3 regions of the Acetobacter senegalensis genome follow, and region 2 is predicted to be linked to each of the others. Evidence: riboswitches for the same ligand, from Rfam matches in the RefSeq annotation. Region 2 holds a riboswitch; each other region holds the start of a gene.
What was found. A riboswitch is a leader RNA that binds a small molecule or an ion and turns the genes downstream of it on or off. The one in region 2 is predicted to bind cobalamin.

Region 1: it holds a riboswitch for cobalamin, as region 2 does, so the genes downstream of both, ASN_RS14445 (Rieske 2Fe-2S domain-containing protein) here and ASN_RS16485 (DUF1636 family protein) in region 2, are expected to answer to the same signal.
Region 3: it holds a riboswitch for cobalamin, as region 2 does, so the genes downstream of both, ASN_RS14470 (TonB-dependent receptor) here and ASN_RS16485 (DUF1636 family protein) in region 2, are expected to answer to the same signal.

The regions. Positions count from the first base shown of each region.
Region 1 is NZ_LN606600.1:3,103,990-3,107,272, forward strand. Features, by position in the region: gene ASN_RS14435 (DUF1852 domain-containing protein) at 1-564, opposite strand, end outside; cobalamin riboswitch at 945-1,177, shown strand; gene ASN_RS14445 (Rieske 2Fe-2S domain-containing protein) at 1,504-2,598, shown strand; gene ASN_RS14450 (hypothetical protein) at 2,682-2,975, shown strand.
Region 2 is NZ_LN606600.1:3,581,499-3,584,781, reverse strand. Features, by position in the region: gene ASN_RS16490 (CYTH and CHAD domain-containing protein) at 1-1,506, opposite strand, end outside; cobalamin riboswitch at 1,765-1,989, shown strand; gene ASN_RS16485 (DUF1636 family protein) at 2,087-2,443, shown strand; gene cobW (cobalamin biosynthesis protein CobW) at 2,445-3,283, shown strand, end outside.
Region 3 is NZ_LN606600.1:3,109,953-3,113,235, forward strand. Features, by position in the region: gene ASN_RS14470 (TonB-dependent receptor) at 1-1,750, opposite strand, end outside; cobalamin riboswitch at 1,836-2,042, opposite strand; partial or broken gene ASN_RS14475 (hypothetical protein) at 2,416-2,603, opposite strand; gene ASN_RS14480 (helix-turn-helix transcriptional regulator) at 3,025-3,283, opposite strand, start outside.

The DNA of each region.
Region 1 (3,283 bases), 480 kb from region 2:
ATTTTCTGTCCGACGATAGATCCGATTGGTTGAGACACTAAGGCATATGACAGGGGATTTCCTGAAATTATTTTTGTATGCCGTGGAATTCACAACGCTCTTAAAAAGATTTCCATGCAAGTTCCCGTAATTATCAAGAACGTTAAATTCTGTCTTATCTTTGTTATATTTCGGTAGCAACACGCTGAAGTCATAGTCCCGCACATACGAGGAAAAACTGTTCCCTGCGAGACCTTCTATGCGCTTGTTGGCTTTTTTATCGACAATCGTCGTGTTCAGAACTTCGATCAGCGGAAAGCTGTCGCTTTTGCCAGAAAAATCGATATCCATGTCGACGGAAATGATTTCAAGCTCGACGGAATAGCGATCCCTATTGGGGTTATCCCAATGGGCCAGATCATTGAAACGATTGTCAATCATCAGCAGGACATTACGCAGGTTTTCCTGACGGCTTTCCCCTCTCGCCAGATTGGCGAAATTGGTCGTGAGGCGCGTCTTATCGGATGGATGATAGTTCTCATCAAAGCGAAGTCGATTGATACTGAATGTAAAGTCCTTAATCATTATGGTTCTTCATCCCTTTTACCACGAAAAACCAGATTTTTATTTATGGGAATTCGAGGGGGTCCCAATTTTTGTTTCCAGTTCTCTCAGGTCGTGGTCATCGTCATGTGCGCTGGTAAGAGCGGTGTCTGCTTTATGCCCGAATGATACAGTGAACAAAAATGATTTGATTTCATAAAAACATAAATATCGTTCATGGGTTGATGGAAGCAAAGTTTTACCCGGAGGAGATAAAGCCAGAGACACTATCAATGTGGCGCTTGTTTTCCGGCGTGTCGGCGAGCTAGACGGACGTTCTACATGCGAAAAACTGATATCTGCCTTCTGCCCCATCCATGATGTTCCAGCTTGCACGCTGGATGCGTTTGGCGGCATGTTACAGAGGCAAACGCTTCAATGGTCCCGCGCAAGCGGGTTAATAGGGAACTCCGTCACGCACTGGTCAGACGACCGTCCAGGCGCAAAGTCGGAGGCTGCTCCCGCAACTGTAGGCGGTATGCCGCTGGTTCGTTCGCTCTGAACGTGGACCACTGTTCCCATAGGGGACGGGAAGGTTGGAACCAGTTGGCCATGATCCGTGAGCCAGGAGACCTGCCATTGCTCAGCCACCAACCATCGGGCGGGATGACCGAAGGGAGGAGAGAATATATGCCTGTCTGCCTCATGCCTCGGTCGTTCCTGATGAATCAGGCGATGGACTCTTTTCAGGCCAGGGTTTTTCCCCCATCATTTCTGGCCGATATACGAATGACGCTTTTGTGCTGCAGACAGCATTGATCCGTTAGACACTTGAGATTCAGTCACCGGACAATGACCCATTCTGTCCGGTATTGGTAACGGGTACACTTGCTCAGAGAAACTGTGAGAGACGGTATGACGCTCTATGTCGGGGTGTTGCTTCGTTTCGCTTTGCGCTGAGCCAGTTGAAATGCCGAGGCAATGGAAAACGAGCTTCACCAAATTTCAGACCATTCAGTGTGCGCGGCACAGATCGATTTAAGACGAGTCAGAACCAATCCGGACTTCTGGTATCCTGTCGCTTGGTCCCGTGAATTGGGACGGGAAAAGGCAATCGATGTCCGGTTTGCAGGACGGCATATCGTCGTCGTGCGTCCCAGAAGCGGTGTGCCTTACGCTCTGGATGGCCTGTGCGCCCATCGGCAGGTTCTGCTCGCAAAAGGAGAGGCCCATGGTGATCTTCTAAGCTGTATCGCTCATGGTTTGAAATATAACCGAGACGGACAATGTGTTTCGCCCAATGTTTCTGCCGAAGCGCAATGTCTGCGTCTCAGGACTTGGGCCTGTCGAGAAAAAGATGGGCTCATTTTTGTTTTTATGGGGGATCAGTCTCTTGCGGACAAAACCCCATTCCCTGACTTTCCAAGGGTGAGAGACAGAAGTTACCGCACGCGGCGCTTCGGCCAGGTGGTGAACTGTCATTACAGTTTCATGCATGAAAACCTGATGGATATGAATCACCAGGTTCTGCACAGCCGACTTGTCGGCAAAATGAAGCCACGGTTTCTGGGAATGGATCACGGAGATGATTTTGTTGAGGCCCGTTACACGTTTGCACGAACGGGCGGCAAGCAGCCTTTGAGTGAGGCGCTGATTTACGGCCAGAGACGCCGTGACGGTCGGGATTTTGCCTATCGGGACGTCATGACCATCAGGACACAATATCCCTATCAGAGCCTGCGTATTGAAACGCAAGGGATTGAGGATCCCGTGATGGAACTGTGGATCTCGTATCTCCCGCAGGACCGTGAGGAGCTGACCAACCGTGTCTTCGGTCTGTTGTCGATCAAACGACTGAAAGTGCCTTTTTTACTGGATATTGCCTGGCCAATAGTGGTCGCATTCACGGAGCGCGTCTTCTCTGAAGATCGCGAGATTGTCGAGTTGGAACAGGCCGCCTGGAAAGACCTCGGCGGAGATCACAATCAGGAAGTCTTCCCGGTTATCAAACAACTTCGCGATTTGCTCAGGCGGTGTGGTCAGATGCCAAAGAGCGCAGAAGAGGCCGACCCATGAGATTGCCTATTATCGCGCGGTCTTCTCATGTTCTTCATCCTTTGCTTGAGAAGATCCTTCTTCTGGCACCGGATCGAACCTGTGTGGTTTCCCTTTTGGGAAGTGATGTGTCTTTGCCAGAAGAAGAACAATTGCAGCAGAATGGTTATGAACTGTTTCAAATGATGGTGGCCGATTTACCAATCACGTATCACGAACGCGGCAACTATCTGGAAGCACATTTCAGGCCGCTTCTGGACGCGGCGATGGAGATGATAATGGCACTTCCCGATATATCAGCAGACGCATCAGGGAAACATTACGCGCAAGCCTATATTGCGGTCCAGAACCTGATCGGGGCGCAAAAAGCCGCGATGAGCATGTATTGTCGCACATAGCACCGGACTATTGATGTCATGATCTCGTTGTCCTGAATTTCCGTTGTTCCGTTAGACGAAGTTTGCCGCCAGCAAGTGGACACAGGCTAGACGTATGATTGTTTAAAGAATTCGAACTAATAGGAGACAGGCCGTGAGTAATGTCATGGATTTCCCCGTTCAAAGCGGGGCCGCCAGACCCTATCTGGGCGCAAAAGATCTCACAAAAGAACAATGCCGATTCATCCTCTCCCTTCCGATAAGTGGCGAGTATGGTGTCCCCAAAGGGGATCATGGTAGCATTCGTGCATCATTGATATTGATGGGAT
Region 2 (3,283 bases):
CGTGTCTCTAAATTTTTTCCAGGCATGCTCAAGGGCATGCAATGCCGCTTTTCTGCGTTTTTTATTCAGGCTTCTGACTGAAGAGACGATTGAATAGATTTTAGTATGTGTTTTTCCTATCTCTTTTAATAAAGTGTCGGCGATAGCTGTATCGTTGATTTCTCCAAGATAGTGTTGCTGTTTTTTACAATGATCCATGTACGGTTTTACGTTTTTTCTAGCGTAAAAATTGGAAAAATAGCTTGCACTATAACGCAGTTTTTTTAAGGTTTTTCTAAGAGTGTGAAGTTCTTCTGCTGATAGGCGGCGGATATAGCTTCCCTGTTTTGTTATTTTATGATCAAGCGGTTTAAGAAGGTCTGGAACAAGAGTGTGCAAAGGTGTTCTCAGGAACATTTTTTTGCCAAGGAGGGGGTGACCTTCTATCCACGCCGAAAGTGAAATTATCAAGATTGTTAACGGTTTGGACTTTAGTTCCTGATGTAATAACTCATGAGATTTTCTTCTTTCTTCTTGTGCGATATCAATCAGAATTTTTTTAAGGCTACTGTCAGCAATTTCCATTAACATGTTTGGAAGCGTATCCTGACAAAATACATCCCAATCACGCGCCTTGCCCAGTAAGCGTCCGATACGACGCAACTCTTTCTGGAAATGCTTAAGAGTATGATCGTCCTCATAATGGGCGAACAAGCGCAGGATCGTCCGAACCTGACGGATTGCGACCCGCATCTGATGGATGCCCTCCATCTCGCTTTGTTCTACAGCAGGCAGATTCAGTATTATTCCGTTCAGGCCTGTTCTCGCCAAACTCCGAAACCCTCCGAGCAAGGTAATTTTCCGGCTTAAGTTTTGAAATTTTGTTTTTTTCGAAGGGGGCGCCGATCCCGTTAGTAGGAAATATCCTCTTTCTGCCTTTGAGAGAACGCCCAGGCGGAGCGGATTATCAGCCATAACTTTTAAAGCAAGATCATAAAGAGCTGTCACTGGCCCCCTTTTGAGCTCCAGTTCTAGTTCCTGAAGATCAGTAGCCTTCTCTCCGCTCCGAAGGACTCCGTCATCAAGGGAACATTCCACTAATGCCCCGTTATGTTCAAACGTATGGACTGTTCTGCGAATGTCGGTCGTCCAGACCGGAGCCAGTTTTCCTCTGAAATCCTTCCTCCAGTTCCGTAAAGGCGTGCCTGAAAGCAGATCAAGGTCAGGTTGTTCTGAAGTCACATGCCATTCCCATTCTTTGCGATGGAAATTCAACTGACGTTTGCTCTGCTGAGTTTTCAAGGTCTGAACATACTGCCCACCGGTCTGTCTGACCCGCAGAGAGAAGCCGACCTGCAACAGGTCAAGCTCTGGTGTATCATAATAGGCTGTTACCTGATGCATCTGAGCAGGTGCCGTTCCTGCGGCTTTTAATGCAATGGTATTCTCAAGCAAAGGATATGCATTAGATGGGAAAAGAAACTTCACTTCAATTTCCAACGGAACTGACGCTTTACTGGGAGCCATGGCTTTAATACGGCCCGCTACCAGACCGCTTTCCTGTTCATTTAAAGGAGATCATGAACAGCAAACGTCTCCGTTACAATCGGATGGCAACGGCGCAAAGATTTTCTTCGGAATGAGACTGCGATTGCAGTAGGAAGATCAATCCATACCCCTCAAGCTATTGTATTTAATGGATATATAAGGGCGGTGACTGGAAAACCGTATGACCGTGGATGGAGCCATGATTGCTCCATCGCTTGACATGATCGGCACTTTGCCGCAACAGCGTTGCACGTTGGTTCCGCTTCATAGATACGTCTGTAAAGCGGCTAAGAGGGAATGTGACAAGGCTCCTGATCAAAGGGAGCTACAAGCACAGCCGCCCCCGCGACCGTGACCGGAAAGATCGCTCTATGCCACTGACCAATCGTCGGGAAGGCGGGTGATCGTTGGGGAAACCCTGATTCCGCAAGCCGGGAGACCTGCCAGCAGACTATTCAACGGGCAGCCGGGGTGTGCTGCAACCGGTTGGACGTTTCTTGCTGCCCTTGACAGCTAGAGTTCCGCCCGTGGTGCCCCAGGTTGCAAGCAAGGCTGGGTCATGACCGCAAAACTCTTTGTTTGCACAACGTGCCGTGCGGGTGAGCCCGTAGTGGAAGGGCAGCCGGTGCCGGGAAGACGTCTTTATACCCTTCTTACCTCCCAAAGCCTACCCTCCGGCCTGGAAATCATTCCTGTGGAATGTCTCTCCGCCTGCAACAATGGGTGTGTGATTGCCTTAAGTGCTTCTGGCCGATGGAGCTACGTATATGGCAGGCTGACGGAACAGGATGTCCCTGACATTCTTGCCGGGGCGGAAGCCTATGCCGCTACACCTGATGGTCTGGTGCCCTGGCGGCAACGCCCACAGATATTTCGCAAACAAAGTCTTGCCCGCCTTCCTCCGCAGGAGAATTGAGATGACAGCCATGCCACACGTCGGAACAGGCCAGAGTACCCTTGAAAAAATTCCGGTAACCATCATTACCGGCTTTCTAGGCGCAGGTAAGACCACCTTGATTCGCCACCTCATGAGTCATCCTCAAGGGCGACGGTTAGCTGTTCTGGTCAATGAATTCGGGACGTTGGGGGTAGATGGAGAAATTCTCAAATCCTGCGCCGATGAAAACTGTCCTGCCGAAAATATTCTTGAACTGGCAAATGGCTGTATTTGTTGCACGGTGGCAGATGATTTTATTCCTACGGTCGAACGGCTTATGGCGCTTCCCGAACGGCCCGACCACATTCTGATAGAAACATCCGGTCTGGCACTCCCCAAACCGTTATTGAAGGCGTTTGACTGGCCTACTATCCGTTCTCGTATCACGGTAGATGGCGTTATCACGCTGGCCGATGCAGAGGCGGTAGCCGAGGGGCGTTTTGCTCCAGACACAGAGGCGGTGGATGCACAGCGGCAAGCCGACGATAGCTTGGACCATGACACACCTCTGGCTGAGGTGTTTGAAGACCAGCTTGCCTGTGCCGACCTTGTCCTCCTTACCAAGGCCGATCTGGTCGATGAGACCTGCCTTAACCGCGCACGGGATATGATCAATTCGCTTACTTCGCGTACCCTGCCCATTATTCCAATCAAGGATGGAACGATTGATCCGCAGGTTGTTCTTGGCCTCAATGCCCAGGCTGAGAACGATCTGGCTGCACGGCCATCTCACCATGATGGCGAAGACGACCACGAGCATGAAGACTTTGACAGCGTGGTGATTGATCTACCGGAAGTCACCGATCCTGCTGCCTTGGT
Region 3 (3,283 bases), 470 kb from region 2:
TGCGTCGGATATCGTAGAATGCCAGTGTCGTCGTGAAGCGGCCATCCCACGCATTCGCCTTGATGCCGATCTCACCCTGCCTTGAATGGCTCAGACGCGTGAACTGGCCACGGTTGGCGAGGAACAGATTGGAGCCCGGCGGGTCTTCTCCTGTTGTATAGACCCCATACACGCTCACATTTTTGGTGATATCGAATACGGGACCGATACGGAAATTGTCGGGATTGTAGTGTCCCTTGAAGCTGGTGGCGGCGCTGTAACTGCCATCCTGATTGTAATTCTGCCGGTTCAGCGAAAGCCAGTCGTACCGAAATTCCCCGACAAGCCGCAGATCGTCGCGAATGGTCAGCACGTCTTCCATGAACAGCCCGGCCTGCACCATGGTCGTGGGGGATTTCTTGTAGGGATATTCCCCGGCGAAGTCTCCCAGTCCTGTCTGTTCAGGACTGGCGAGAGAAACGCTGTCGGCATAATCCGCGTTGGGAAAACCACGGTTGCGGATAAAGCGAAGATAGTAGGCATCGCCGCCGAGAATGAAGCGGTTCTTCATGCCAAAAATTGTGGAATCGAACCGGGCGTAGAGACTGTCGCCGACCTGATGCTGGTTCTGGAAAACGTAGAATCTGTCGCGTCCGATGCGGCCCGGTGCAATCGTGTTTCCACTTGCGTCTGTGCTGCCGGCAGAACTGATATAACTGAGGCTTTCGGCGTTGTTCCACAGACGTTTCGAATAGATGAAGTAGCTGCTGTTATGGATCAGGATGTTTGGTGTGGCCTGCCATTCCAGATGAAGCGTTGGCGTGGCGTTCACCGAACTCGCCTGTGCATTACGCACATTATAATAACGCCATATCGAGACTTTGGTAATGCCAAGCCCTTGTGAGGAACTGAGCAGACCGCCCACACGTCCCCCTGTCTGCGACAGATTGACCAGCGGTGTGCCGTAATAGGTGGAGAGGCGATCGGTCAGATAATCCATGCTCAGCCGAGCAGTGAATTTGTCCGTCGGCTTCCACAGAAGGGTTGTCGTGAAATCGTTCGAGTGAGGGTCAGCCCCTTTCACATAGCCATCTGAAGATGTACGACTGAAATCCGTGCGCAGAGCCAGTGTTTTAGTGATTGGCACTGAACCACCGATCCCGGCATTCCATGTATTAAAGCTGCCGTAGGACAGCAGGGCATTTGCATGCGGTGCATCGAAGGCGGGGTCACGGGTTCGCACATCTTCCGTACCGCCAACCGCACCCTGCCCATAAAGAACGGAGGATGGCCCCTTCAGGATCTGCACGCTTTCCAGATTGAAGCTGTTCTGAGGGCGGTTCACCATTGTGGTGGGACCGAAATAGATCCCGTCCCGCAGCACGAGGATCTGATTGCCGCTGAAGCCTCGCATCAGGAGCTGCGCAGGGCTTCCGGGCGAACCGCCAGATGTCACGCCGGGCGCGCTGTCTGCAGCGTCCTCGGCCTGGGCATAGCCACGCTGCATCATCAGGTCATGTGAAACGACATTGATGGTGGCGGGAGAATGCTGAATGGACAGACCCAGCTTGCCAGCGATGGCCGGAGCTGTCTTGAGCGTCGGGGTCTTGCCATAAGACGTTATCTCTTCGGGCGCGCCATTCCAGAGAGTGGACGGTTTCTTAAAGGGCTGTGCTTTTGCCTTCTTGGTTTGGACTGTTGCGGCACAAACAGACGAAACACAGCCAACACTGATAACTAATAGGCCAAAGACGCGGGGTACGGCACGCACGACAATTGCTCCGACAGGGCGTCACCGCGGTGGAAACGACCGAGCATCGTTTCGCCCCCGACACACCCCGTTCGGCAGCTCCGTCCGTGACTTTCACGCTATGGCAGGTCTCCTGGCTTGCTGGTCATCGGCAGGTTGGAGCCTTCCCGTCATCAATCGAAGATAACAGTGGCGTTTGTTCCGACAGCCTCACAGCATACAGTTGCGGGGGCAGCACCGGTATTGCACCGGTTTCCCTCTTAGCCTTCCATGTGGCAAACACACGGAAAGAACCATGGCTGGTTGTCTCTAGACAGGAAACAGCGGGTTCTTGTCAACAGAAACAACCTGTTTCCAGTTCTCGATTGTGAAAAGCAGTCTATGAATTCAGGTTCTGACACGAGAGGAAAAAGAATGGGTTTGTAACGGTTTTGTGCCGGTCAGGAAGTGATTATGCCACTCCTGCTTCGAAAGCGGGAAGGCTGCTTCCTACCTAAACTTGGTCGCGGGAAATCACGCTAGCTGTGTCCGCTATGCAGAAACGGCATCCAGCAATTTTATGCCCAGAATGTCGGCAGAAGCTGACATAGCCCTGGATGCATGAACTTTATGCTTTATGAGGGTAGGGGCCTTTATTTCAGTAGGAGGTCATGCGTGTGCCGAAAAAAGTTCATTAAAACAGCCTATTAATCTTGCTTTGCTCTCAACTTGCGGTTGCCGCAAGCTGAGAACCAATCCTGTCCCCGCACCATCTGAATTTGCGATGCGAACGCATCATGAACACCAGTCCGGAAACGGGCGGGGTTTTCGTTTGTTCGCTGCCCGACGCAACCGTCATGATGCCGACGAGATTGCCACGCACATTGATCTGTAGTTCCAGCTCTTCGCGCCGCATATTCGTCCGGTTGTCGCAGGTGCCCTCGTTGCTTGCCGTCGAGCAGCCGAGTAAGGTGCGGGAGATCATGGAGTACCCTCGCATCCATTCCATGGCGGATTGTCGTTGCCTCGAAAACGAAGCATATTTTCCTGCAAGAATTTAATGAGGTCAGACATGACTGTTCTGCGGCTGAACCACATTACTTTGGCAGTCAGAAGATGGTTGCTTGCTTCGGGACGGTTTGTCTCACACTCTGATCGACCACGGTAGACTGGCAGGCAATGCAGGAGGGCGAATGGGAGGAAACCATGCAAAATCTCAAAGGAAGGCCGAGCTTGCCAGTGCATGCTGCGCCAAAAGTGCCGTCGCTGAAGATGGTCTCGCATCCTTTTGGTCTTTGATGTGACGGAACATATAACTATGGTAAACCCGACATAGGCACCTTGGATGGGCTGATACCAAACTCTCTTTTGAAGAGTTTTGCAAAGTGCGAGCTGTTTGAATATCCAACCTGTAAAGCGACGTCTGTTACGCTTGTGGTTTGGCGCATAAGTAAAGATTTAGCCCTATCCATGCGAATTTTTTGTAAAAACCCATAGGGACCGTTCTGATAGTATTTTTGAAATCCGTCTTTTAAACGCTTTTCGGAGAGACCGACCCGTTCTGCGAGCATTTTG